3 regions of the Micromonospora sp. NPDC005171 genome follow, and region 2 is predicted to be linked to each of the others. Evidence: riboswitches for the same ligand, from Rfam matches in the RefSeq annotation. Region 2 holds a riboswitch; each other region holds the start of a gene.
The links. A riboswitch is a leader RNA that binds a small molecule or an ion and turns the genes downstream of it on or off. The one in region 2 is predicted to bind cobalamin.

Region 1 (4,100 bases), on a different contig from region 2:
CCGCGCCGAAGCCGCCGTCCGCGACGGCGGCGGTCAACCAGCGGTACGCGGCCAGGTAGTGGTGACTCGGCGGCAGGTCCGGGTCGTGGTAGATGGCGATCGGGTTCTCCCCGAAGCCGCGGGGCGGCTGGATCAGCAGCACCACGTTGCCGAAGCGCAGCCCGGCGAGGACGATGTCGCCGCCCTCGGTGTACAGCTCGCCGGGCGGCTCACCCCAGTGCTCCCGCATCCGCTCGCGCAGCTCGACCGGGACCTGGTCGAACCAGCGCCGGTACGTCGACCCCGGTATCCGGGCCTCGGCGGCGGCCAACTGCTCCGGGGTGAGCCACTCCACGTCGTGGCCACCGGCGGCGATCAGCGCGTGGATCAGCGCGTCGCCGTCGTCGGGCGGCGGCGCGTCACCGAGGTCGTAGCCGGCCTCGACGAGCGCGGCGAACAGTCTGACCGCCGAGGCCGGGGTGTCCAACCCGACGGCGTTACCGACCCGGGAGTGCTTGGTGGGGTACGAGCTGAGCACCACGGCGACCCGCTTGTCGGCGTGCGGCACGTACCGCAGCCGGGCGTGGCGGACCGCGATCCCGGCGACGCGGGCGGCCCGTTCGGGGTCGGCGGCGTAGACCGAGAGTCCGTCGGCGTCGATCTGCTTGAACGAGAACGGCACTGTGACGATCCGGCCGTCGAACTCGGGGATGGCCACCTGCATGGCGGCGTCCAACGGGGACAGTCCGGCGTCGCTGTCGGCCCACTGCGCGCGGGTGCTGGTGAGGCAGAGCGCCTGGATGACCGGCACGTCCAGGGCGGCCAGGGCGCCGACGTCCCAGGCGTCCTCGTCGCCGCCACCGGAGGCGTCCGCGGCGACCGCGCCGCCGGCCGCGAGCACCGTGACCAGCAGCGCGTCACAGCGGGCGAAGAGTCCGAGTGGGCCGGCGCCCGCGGTCAGCCCGCGCAGCGAGCCGCAGAAGATCGGCAGCGGGTTGCCGCCGGCCGTTCGCACCGCCTCGGCCAGCACGTCGACGAATCCGGTGTTGCCGGCGAGGGCGTGCGCCCGGTAGAAGACGATTCCCACCGTGGGCCGGTCCGGGTCGGCGGGGTGTTCGCCGTGCACCCCGTACGCCGGGGTGGGGGCGGGCGGGGCGAAGCCCTCGCCGGTGAGCAGCACCGTGTCGGACAGGAACCGGGCCAACTGCCCCAGGTTGTCCGGCCCGCCCTCCACCAGGTAGGCCAGCGCCTGGGTGACGACCCCGGACGGCACCGTGGAGATGGCCATCAGCTCCGCGTCGGGTAGCGCCTCACCGCCGAGCACGACCGTCGGCACTCCGGTGGCGAGCACCGCGGCGAGGCCGTCCGGCCACGCCTGCCGACCGCCGAGCAGGCGTACGACGACGAGGGCGACCCCGTCGAGCAGGGCGGGCACCTCCTCGACGGTGACCCGCGCGGGGTTCGCCAACCGGTAGTCGGCGTTGCTGGCGCGGGCGGCCAGCAGGTCGGTGTCGGCGGTGGACAGCAGCAGGATGCGCACGGTTGGCTCCGGAAAGTGACGCCCTGGGCCCCGAGGGGGCGACCGGGACGATGCGGACGGGTACGGCGTCAGCCGGTACGACGGCCCGGGCGAACGACGCGCCGACGCGGGCGTCGGGGCCGGTCAGCGGCGGGCGCTCGGCTCAGCGGTACCGGAAGCCGGCGGCCTGGCGCACGCCGCGACGGCCGGCCCTTGGCGTGCGGGCGCGCCCGGTTCCGGGCGCGCTGCGGCGCCCTGTGCACAGGTTATGACGATGCTCGTCGATGAATGAGACGCCGTGCGTCATCGGGTCCTCCTCGGGTGTCCACGCCCTGGGGTACGTCCCGACGGCCGAAGTATCCTGGCTTCCGGATCGACGCTCTCCCCCGGCCTTCCAACCGCAGACACACGGCCGTGACTCACGAGGGGGGATCGCTCCCCGGTGACAGTGGCGGGACCGCGTCGGATTCGCACCGACTTCCTTCACTGCCGTCAGGCCGCGAATGCTGCCACACCGCCGCGCCGCCGGTCAACGCCGGTCAGGCCCTACCAGGCGGGTGGAACTCATCGAGATTCGGCGATTGGCGCGAGCGTGAATCCGCACGCCGCAATGCCCCAGATCAATGCCCGACGTCCTTTGCTCTGCTTACCTATGCGCACCGGACACGGAGCGTCACTGGTGCCTATAGGTAAGCAGAGCAAAGGACGGCCGAACGAACTCTGACCTGCGCCGATCATCCGGCAGCGCGATGCCGGCCGACACCCTCACCGAGGGTCGGCGATCGCCACACCAGTGTCCGTGATCAATCTCGGAGGTCGATCTCCTTGGTCGCCCCGCAGTTCCACCACCTCGCCGGTCGGGTCTGGCTCTGTCCGGGCGATCCGGACCCGGAGGCGGTCCACGCCGGCGTCGCCGTCGTCGTCGACGAACGCGGCAGTGTGATGATCGACGCCGGGCAGAGCCCCGCGCCCGCCGGCGACACCCAGGCCGCGCTGGCCGCCGCTGGCACATCTGCGCCGGCCGGAGGACGGCCTCGACCTCGACCTGACCCCGGCGGCACCGCCCCGCCGGGCACACGGAGGCGGGCACCTCGCGCCGACACGCCGTGCCCCGTCAGAACGATGAGGCCCCGGCCACGAGCGTTCGGGCGGTCTCCGTCCACCAGTAGAGGACCTCCCGGCCCGACCGGCGCTTCTGAAGCAGACCGGCCTCGGTCAGCACGCGCAGATGACCACCGACCGTGCCGAGCGGCAGCCCGGTCGCGGCGACCACTGCCGTGGTGCTGACCGGCTCAGCCGCCTGCACCAGAATCGTGCTCCGCGAGTTTCCCAGCAGGCGGCGCAGAGAATCCGGTGTGGTGAGAGCCTCCTCGGCGAAGATTCCCGTCACTGGATAGACGATTCCGAAGCGGTCGGGCAATCTCCAGGAGATCCAGCCTCCCCGGCAGTGGGCCGCGAAGAACGTCAGCGTCCCGCCGCGCACGTCGGACGGTGGGTAAGGCCGCTCCTCGACCTGCAGCCGGCCGTTGCCCAGCCAGCGCGTGCCGGGCCGCATGTCGTTGATGACCCCGGACCATCCGTCCCTGCCCAGGCGGGAGATCCGGGACACCACGTCGGCACGCAGCACCGACTGCCGGCGCGGCCAGTCCGCCTCGACGGTGTGGCGCCAGACCCAGCGCAGAAGAGCGGCTGTCCGGCTCGCCAACCCGGACCCGCGCAATTCCGGGGCCAACGGGGAACGTACGTGGGCCAGATCGGCGCGGATCCGGTCGTCCGACAGCGACTCCAGCTCCACGAGCTCGTCGTCCAGCGTCATGTCCGGACGGGCGGGCGGCACCGTCAGGAAGTCGGCCATCCAGGAGGACGATATCGCGTGCGCCAGAAGGGCCCTGGTCACCGGATCATCGTCGAGATGGCCCTGGAAGGCGTCGACATGCTGGTCCCGCCAGACCCGATGCCACGGCAGCGGCTGACCTCGGCGCAGGATATTCAGCGCCCCCAACGTCTCGGTGAGCTGCGAGGTGCCGAAACGCGCCTGCGCCATCACTTCGGCGTCGACCAGGAACACCGCCACGTTTCGCCTCCGGTCGAAACTCTAGGGAGGCGCCGCGGGATGTCCCAAGCTCCCGGCCATGCACAGCGACACCCTCCCAGGCCACCCGACGACCGTGAGCACGCGGAACTTCAACGCTCTGTGGGGCGGTGCCGCCGTCACCAACCTGGCTGACGGCGTCGTCAAGCTGACACTGCCGCTAATGGCCGTCTCGCTGACGGACTCCGTTGCGCTGGTCGCCGCCGCCACCCTGGCCAACACCCTGCCCTGGTTGCTCTTCTCACTGCCCGCCGGCGCCCTCGCCGACCGGGTGGATCGCCGGCACCTGATCATGACGATGGCCGCCGCGCGCGCCCTGGTCCTGGCCGTGCTCATGGGTGCCCTCGTCCTGGGCAGCCTTCCGCTGGCCGGCCTGTACGCGGGGGCGCTGCTTCTCGGCACCGCCGAGGTATTCGCCGACACCACCCGGATGGCGGTCGTGCCGATGGTCGTACCCCGCAACCGCATGGAATCCGCGTTCGCGAAGTTGACCGCGACCGAGACCGCGGC
Region 2 (4,100 bases):
GGTGGACAGCTCCCGCGCGGCCGGCGAGTCGAACGGCAGCCGCAGCGCGAAGAAGACGTCCTGCAGGCCCATCAGCCCGAGCCCGACGGGCCGCCAGCGGGGGTTGCTCGCCGCCGCCTGCGCGGTCGGGTAGTAGTTGATGTCGATCACCCGGTCGAGGAAGGTCACCGCGGTCCGCACCGTGGCGCGCAGCCGCTCCCAGTCGATGCCGCCGTCGCTGAGGTGTGCGGCGAGATTCACCGAGCCGAGGTTGCACACGGCGGTCTCGGTGTCGCTGGACACCTCGATGATCTCCGTGCACAGGTTGGACAGGTGCACCACGTTGCCCGGCTCGGCAGTCTGGTTGCAGAGCCGGTTCGCGGCGTCCTTGAAGGTCATCCAGCCGTTGCCGGTCTGGGCGAGGGTCCGCATCATCTTCCCGTACAGCTCCCGTGCCGGGACCTGCCGCACGTAGCGGCCCTGCGCCTCGGCCTGCCGGTACGCGGTGTCGAACCGCTCCCCCCACAGGTCGGGCAGCTCGGGCACCTCGTGCGGGTCGAACAGCGACCACGGCTCGTCGGCCTCGACCCGGCGCATGAACTCGTCCGGGATCCAGTTGGCCAGGTTGAGGTTGTGGGTGCGCCGCGCGTCCTCGCCGGTGTTGTCCCGCAGTTGCAGGAACTCCTCGATGTCCGGGTGCCACGGCTCCAGGTAGACGCAGGCCGCGCCCTTGCGCCGGCCACCCTGGTTGACGGCGGCGACGCTCGCGTCGAGAGTGCGCAGCCACGGCACGATCCCGTTGGACTGCCCGTTCGTGCCCCGGATCAGCGCGCCGCGGGAGCGGACCCGGGAGTACGCGATGCCGATACCACCGGCGAACTTGGACAGGTTGGCGACCTGGGCGTACCGCTGGTAGATCGAGTCCAGCTCGTCGCGCGGCGAGTCGACCAGATAGCAGGAGGACATCTGGGTGTGCCGGGTCCCAGAGTTGAACAAGGTCGGTGAGCTGGGCAGGTAGGCCAGGCTGGACATCAGCCGGTAGAAGTCGACCGCCTCGTCCGCCGTGCGGGACAGGCCGCAGGCCACCCGCAGCAGCCAGTACTGCGGGGTCTCCACCACCAGTCGGCTGGTGGGATGGCGCAGCAGGTAGCGGTCGTAGACGGTGCGCAGGCCGAAGTACTCGAACCGGCGGTCGCCGTTCGGGTCGATGGCGTGGTCGAGGGTCGCGGCGTGTGCGGCGACGAACGCGGCGGTGTCGTCACCGATCAGGCCCTCGGCGTGGCCGACCCGGATCGCCGCGCTGAACGAGGTGATGCCCTGTCGACGCACCTCCTTGTCGACGTAGCCGGCCAGCAGCCGCGCGGCGAGACGCGAGTACTGCGGCTCCTCACCGATCATCTCGGCGGCGGTCTGGATGGACAGCCGGTCCAGTTCGGCAGTGGTCGCGCCGTCGTAGAGGCCGCTGATGGTGCGGGTGGCCACCCGCATCGGGTCGACGTCGGTCAGGTCGTCGGCCCACCGCTCGACCGCCCGGACGATCTTGTTCACGTCGACGGGTTCGGTGCCGCCGTCGCGTTTGCGGACCTGCATCGGCGTGCGCCGCACTGTCGCGTCGCCGCTGGCCGGAACTACCTCGGTGACTGTCACCACTCGCTCCTCGGAGTTGAAGACCTGGTGGCCCCGGACGCGGGGAGACAGACACCGACGGACGCCACGCCAGCCCGGCGTGGGTCAGGTGGCGTCGGCCGTCCCACGCGGCCTCGGACCGCCGCCCACCCGGTGCGGGTACGCGGCGCGCTGGCAGGTCTTCGGACTCGCGGGCACGACCGGATTCGCCGGTCTCCTACTGGCCGTCGCTTCCCAGGCCGATGTGGTGGCCCAGTGCTGATGACGGCGGTCGTTCCCACTCACCGCTGCGGGACAGTCCCGGATTTCCACCGGGTTCCCTGTTGCCTCGACCGCCCCGGATGAGCGGCGAACCAGCTGCGTTCGACACCATATATAGGGACGCAGCCGTTGTCACACCCCACATGTCGGTCTCGGGCGTGTCGGCGGCCGCCCGGTGAGCACCGTCACCAACCTGGCCGACCGCGCCACGCCGACCGGCGGCAGGCAGCGGAGCCGCTGCCCTTCGATGCGGGTGTCGACAATCGACAAAGATTTGATGTATCGGGGCATCGGGTGCCGTGCGCCACGCCCATGTGCCGCCGTCAATGCCTTGAAGGGAGGGTGAACATCCAATCTCCGGGGCCCGTTCCCCTCACCACTCTCAGCCACCCACCGGCACGGCGGGCAGCAAGGCGGATCGTTCCGACCAACCAAACATCATATGTCTGCGGGTCTGCGGTGATCGACATCGTTGACGCGCCGGAGAAGTCCTCCGTATACTCCCAGTGATCATCTGATCTTTAGCCTAGCCGGGCGAGGAGCGCATGCCGCAGATCACTGCCGTCACCGTCGAAGACGTCCGCTTCCCCACCTCCCTGACCGCTGACGGCTCAGACGCCATGAACAAGGACGGCGACTATTCGGCGGCCTACGTCGTCCTGCACACCGACGGCGTCGACGGCGTGGGTGCGCCGCTCGCGGGGCACGGTCTGACCTTCACCATCGGTCGCGGCAACGACATCGTCGCGGCGGCGGCGGTCCACCAGGCGCAGCGTCTCGTGGGCCTGGACGTGGCGACGATGGCAGCGGACATGGGCGCGGTCTACCGCCTCCTCACCTCCGACTCGCAGCTGCGGTGGCTCGGCCCGGAGAAGGGCGTCGTCCACCTGTCCCTCGCCGCCGTGTTGAACGCGTCGTGGGACCTGGTCGCCCGGCTCGCCGACAAGCCGCTGTGGAGGCTGCTCGTCGACATGTCCCCCGAGCAACTCGTCGACATCGCGGACCTGCGCTACCTGTCCGACGCGCTGACCCGCGACGAGGCGCTGGCCATCCTGCGGGCCAAGGAGGGCACGAAGGCCGCCCGCCTCGCCGAGCTCGACCGGACCGGCTACCCCGCCTACACCACCTCGGCGGGTTGGCTCGGCTACGGCGACGACAAGCTGCGCCGGCTGTGCCAGGAGGCGGTGGACACCGGCTACGGGTACGTCAAGCTCAAGGTGGGCGCCAACCTCGACGACGACATCCGCCGGTGCGCGATCGCGCGGGAGATCCTCGGGCCGGATCGCAACCTGATGATCGACGCCAACCAGGTGTGGGACGTCGACCAGGCCATCGAGTGGGTCACCGCCCTCGCCCAGTTCAAGCCCCTGTGGATCGAGGAGCCGACCAGCCCCGACGACATCCTGGGCCACGCGGCCGTCCGCCGTGCCGTCGCTCCGATCGGCGTCGCCACCGGCGAGCACTGCCACAACCGGGTGATGTTCAAGCAGCTGTTCCAAGCCGAGGCCATCGACTTCTGCCAGCTGGACACCGGCAGGTTGGCCAGCATCAACGAGATCGTCGCCGTGCTGCTGCTCGCCGCGAAGTTCGACGTCCCGGTGTGCCCACACGCCGGCGGTGTGGGGCTCTGCGAGATGGTCCAACACGTGTCGGTGCTCGACTACGTCGCGATCTCGGGGGATCTCACCGACCGGGTCACCGAGTTCGTCGACCACCTGCACGAGCACTTCACCGACCCGTGCATCATCCGGGACACCGGTTCCGGCAGCGGATACGTCCTGCCCAGCCAGCCCGGCTACTCCACCCGGATGCGTACCGAGTCGGTCGCGCTCTACAGGTTTCCCGACGGCCACTACTGGGCGGCGACAGACCCGACTACCGTGTCATCTCCGGAGGCGGCGTACGTGATCGCGGGTGGGAAGGCCACCCCCGCCGGCCGCTAGGGGAGTCATGTCTCGCACTGACGAAGTGGTCAACGGCATCAAGCGGATGATCCTCGAAGGGCAGTTCAGGCCCGGGGACCGGTTGCCCATCGAGAAGGACCTCGCCGAGTCGCTCGGCGTCTCGCGGGGCTCGCTGCGCGAGGGGATGTCGGCGCTGTCGATCCTCGGCATCGTCAACATCCGCCAGGGCGACGGCACCTACGTCACCAACCTCGACGCCCCACAACTGCTGGCCCCGATGGGTTTCGTTGTGGACTTCCAGGGTCAGGGCGACCCGCGGCACATCCACAC
Region 3 (4,100 bases), on a different contig from region 2:
CGACTCGATGAGCCGGCGGAACTTGGCCGAGCCGGTGACATTGGTGCGCTCACCGATCATCACGAATCCGGTGTCGGGTCCGATCGCGAACGGCTCCAACCCACTGAACCGGGTGGTTTCCGGCAGGGCGGCAACCGTCCGTGGCGGTGTGCCGGCCACGGCGGCGACGATCCGGGCGATGTGGTCCGGTGAGGTGCCGCAGCAGCCGCCGGCGATGTTGAGCAAGCCGGACGCGGCAAACTCGCCGAGCAGGCCGGCGGTCTCCTCCGGCGTCTGGTCGTAGCCGCCGAAAGCGTTCGGCAGACCGGCGTTGGGGTGACACGCCACGTAGGTTCCGGCGATCTTGGAAAGCTCCTCGACATGCGGGCGCATCTCGGCCGCGCCCAGCGAGCAGTTCACGCCGACGACCAGCGGATCGGCCCGCTCTATCGAGCGCCAGAAAGCCTCCACGGTCTGCCCCGACAGGGTCCGGCCGCTGAGGTCGACAATGGTCACGGAGATCCACAACGGCAGCTGCGGCGCGACCTCACGGGCCGCGGCGATTGCGGCCTTCGCGTTCAACGTGTCGAAGATCGTCTCGATCAAAAGCAGGTCGACACCGCCCTCGGCCAGGGCCGAGATCTGCTCCGCGTACGCCGCGCGCACTCCGTCGAAGTCGACGGCGCGATACGCCGGGTCGTCGACCCGCGGCGACAGCGACAGCGTCACGTTCAGCGGCCCGACCGAGCCGGCCACGAACCGGCCACCGAACTCGTCCGCCGCCTGCCGGGCCAGCCGCGCACCCTGAACGTTCATCTCACGAACCAGTGACTGGAGCCCGTAGTCGGCCTGGCCGATGCTCGTCGCCGTGAAAGTATTGGTGGTGGTGATGTCGGCGCCGGCGGCCAGATACCGCCGGTGTACGTCCAGAATGACGTCTGGCCGGGTGAGGTTGAGCAGGTCGGGATCACCGCTGACGTCCTGCGGATGGTCGACGATCAGGTCGCCTCGATAGTCTGCGGCGGTGAGCTGCGCGCCCTGCAACATCGTTCCCCAGGCGCCGTCCAACACCAGAACACGCTGGGACATCAGCTGCCGCAGCGACGATGCATTGTCTCTCTGGCTCAATGACGCGCTCAAGCGGCCACCTCCGAAGCTCGGAGGCGCCCTTGTTGAAGAAATGAGGGCCGAGCGTGGCGGGCTCCGCCCGTCGCAGCGCCTCTCGACCGACAGGCAGATGCTACCCGATCCGTTTGCCTGGACGCCCCCGTGCGGCGTCGGCGTCTGGCTGCTGCGATCACGCGGCAAGCCCGATCGTGACGAGCACCGCCCTTCACGGGCGATGTAGCGGCGGGGCCACATCGCCGTACGAAACGACGACGCGGCGTTATCCGCTCAGTAGGAGGTCCGAACTCGGCGCCGTCCCGCCGGCGCGGATCACTTCTGAGCTGCGGGGTTGGAGAAGTCGGTATGACGGTGGCGCGTCCTCCGCAGTCGCCGAGCCGAAGCATCCGACTGGACGGAGGACGCGCAGGCAAAGTTCACTCCGACCGGCAACGGCGTAGCGGTATGCCGAATATTCATGGCGAGGTTCGTCCCATGTTCGTCGGGACCGTTAAGGTCTGCGGTGGCACAAACGTTGCGAGGTGCCCTGCGCGAGTGGGGAGAATCGGGAAGCCGGTGTGAGTCCGGCACGGGCCCGCCGCGGTGACCGGGGAGCTGCCGCCCACGCGTACCAGACGCAGCCACTGACCCTGCGGGGTTGGGAAGGCGGGTGACCAGCGTAGATCCGGGAGTCCGAAGACCGGCCTCGCGTCATCGACCCCGTCAGGGGCACGAGCGCAGCGGGAGCCTGCCTTGAACACCGGACTCTACGAGACCATCCACCGCCGCCGGGACGTACGTGCCCAGTTCACCGGGGCGCCGATCCCCGACGAGACGTTGAACCGGGTCCTCACGGCGGCGCACGCCGCGCCGAGCGTCGGCCTCTCCCAGCCCTGGGACTTCATCCTGGTCCGCGATCCCGAGCTGCGGCAGGAGTTCCACCGGCACGTGCAGCGGGAACGGGACACCTTCGCGGCCACTCTCGAGAGTGCGGCGGCGGAACGCTTCAACCGGATCAAAATCGATGGCGTACGTGAGTCGACGATGTCAGTCGTAGTCACGTACGACCCCGAGCGGGGCGGACCGGCCGTGCTCGGCCGTCACGCGATCGCCGACGCCGGCCTCTACTCGGTCTGTCTGGCGATCCAGAACCTGTGGCTGGCCGCAACCGCCGAGCAACTCGGGGTCGGCTGGGTCTCGTTCTACCGGGAGCCGTTCCTACGCGACCTGCTCGGCATCCCGGCCACCGTCCGCCCGGTGGCGTGGCTCTGCCTCGGCCCGGTCACCCATCTGGAGCAGACGCCGGACCTGGAGCGGCACGGCTGGCGCCAGCGACGCCCGGCGTCATCGGTGATCCACCACGATCGTTGGACGACGGAGTGACCGAGTGGTTCTGACGGCGCTCCCGCGCCAGCCACCCCGCGTGCATTTTCGAGGCCTGCATGTCGAGGCGCCTGCCGATCTGGACGGGGCCGAGGCGCTGCTTGACGCGCAAGTGCACGACCTTGCCGACCAGGGGCTGCGGTGTCCGCGTCGGGCTGTGGTGCGGGCGTGACGATCCGGTCCCGCATACCGTCAGCGCCCTGCTCGCGGTAGCGATCTGTCCAGCGTTTCGCGGTCCGCCCGGAGCCGTCATAACACCGTGCCGCCTGAGCGACGGGCCAGCCCTCGTCCAAGACCAGACGCGCCACGCGCAGACGTGCGCGTAAGGGAGCAGCATGACTGTGCCGTGCGAACAACAGAAGGACGGTACGGGCCGCCTCGAGGCGGCCCGTACCGTTACCGAACGCCGGGCGCGTCACGCCCGTCTGCCGGAATGCTGGTGCGTGAGAGTTCCCTGCCTACAGGTCGGCCTTCGCCACGCGGGAGGATTCGTAGTTCGTGGAGGCCTGGGGCAGGCCCGGCACGGTGGAGACGTTCTTGACCAGCATGCCGGTCTTGGCGTCGATGGTCAGCACCTCGCTGCCCTGGCCGCCGAACACCTCGGGGCCGGCGGTGATCGTCAGCGTGGCCTTGCCGTGGGTGGTCGAGTTCTTGACGCTGACCGCGGAGATGGTGGACAGCAGACGCAGCACACCGGCCCGGACCTGCGTGTTGCCGTCGCCAGCGGACAGCGCTTGGGTGCTGTACGTCCACAGGGCGTTGTCGAAGTGCCGCTGAACGGCCTGGGGGCTGTACGGCTTTGGCTCGGCGTTGCCGCCCTTCTGCTTGATGATCACCTGGGCGTCCGCCTGCTGCTTGTCCCACACCGCCTTCTGCGCTGCGGGGTCGAGGCCCACCAGCGGATCCTTGGCTGCCTTGAGCATCTGGGTCCGGCCGTCGGCCGGGCTGCTCTCCGCCGCGGCGACGGCTGCCTTGAGGAGCGGAGCGTAGCCGCCGTCCGTCATCTGGTCCTGATGACGCGTGATCGCACGCTTGATGTCCTTCACGCTGTTGCCCGTATAGATCGCGTGACCGTCGGTGTACAGCGTGTAGACGACCTGCATGGTCTTGGTGCCGTGGACCTGCGTCGCCTTCACCAGCCACGCGTCGCCCGCCGACGGGGTGACCGTCTTGATGGACCCGGCCAGGGTCATCAGCGGCGCGCGCTCGGCGGACCCGTCGACGGTGGTCGAGCCCGAGGTGGCGGCCGACGAATCCTTGCCGGCGTCCGTGACCCCGGTTGCCGACGAGTTCAGCACCACAGCGACGACTGCCGCCGCTGCGGTAACCGCCACCCCGGCGCCGATACCCCATCGGCCGGCGATACCGATCCGGCGGCGGCGCTGAATCGCCGGGCTGGATTCGCGGTCCCGCGTGGTTGTCGTCGTTTCCATGGTTGAAGTCGCCTCCATAGTCGTGTCCTCCGCTGATATCGCGCCCAGCAGCCGCACGGTTCCGGGGTCGGTCATAGCCGCCCGCAGCACCGCCCGCGCCCGCTGATACGCCTCCGGGCGTAGTGGTTCTGCGCTGCCCAACGCACCGACCAGATCGAGCTCGTCGGTCATCGGTGTCTCTCCTTCGCGCTGTTGCGGTCC

Region 1: it holds a riboswitch for cobalamin, as region 2 does, so the genes downstream of both, cobN (cobaltochelatase subunit CobN) here and ABZU74_RS24250 (ribonucleoside-diphosphate reductase subunit alpha) in region 2, are expected to answer to the same signal.
Region 3: it holds a riboswitch for cobalamin, as region 2 does, so the genes downstream of both, bluB (5,6-dimethylbenzimidazole synthase) here and ABZU74_RS24250 (ribonucleoside-diphosphate reductase subunit alpha) in region 2, are expected to answer to the same signal.

What each region holds. Positions count from the first base shown of each region.
Region 1 covers NZ_JBEXIM010000045.1:25,000-29,099, reverse strand. Annotated here, with positions in the region: gene cobN (cobaltochelatase subunit CobN) at 1-1,519, opposite strand, end outside; cobalamin riboswitch at 1,853-1,982, opposite strand; gene ABZU74_RS30160 (helix-turn-helix domain-containing protein) at 2,613-3,572, opposite strand; gene ABZU74_RS30155 (MFS transporter) at 3,667-4,100, shown strand, end outside.
Region 2 covers NZ_JBEXIM010000025.1:19,309-23,408, reverse strand. Annotated here, with positions in the region: gene ABZU74_RS24250 (ribonucleoside-diphosphate reductase subunit alpha) at 1-1,569, opposite strand, end outside; cobalamin riboswitch at 1,761-1,978, opposite strand; gene ABZU74_RS24245 (enolase C-terminal domain-like protein) at 2,412-3,809, shown strand; gene ABZU74_RS24240 (FadR/GntR family transcriptional regulator) at 3,817-4,100, shown strand, end outside.
Region 3 covers NZ_JBEXIM010000022.1:72,795-76,894, forward strand. Annotated here, with positions in the region: gene metH (methionine synthase) at 1-1,107, opposite strand, end outside; cobalamin riboswitch at 1,607-1,807, shown strand; gene bluB (5,6-dimethylbenzimidazole synthase) at 1,837-2,466, shown strand; partial or broken gene ABZU74_RS23145 (helix-turn-helix domain-containing protein) at 2,601-2,885, opposite strand; gene ABZU74_RS23150 (hypothetical protein) at 2,925-4,070, opposite strand; gene ABZU74_RS23155 (sigma-70 family RNA polymerase sigma factor) at 4,067-4,100, opposite strand, start outside.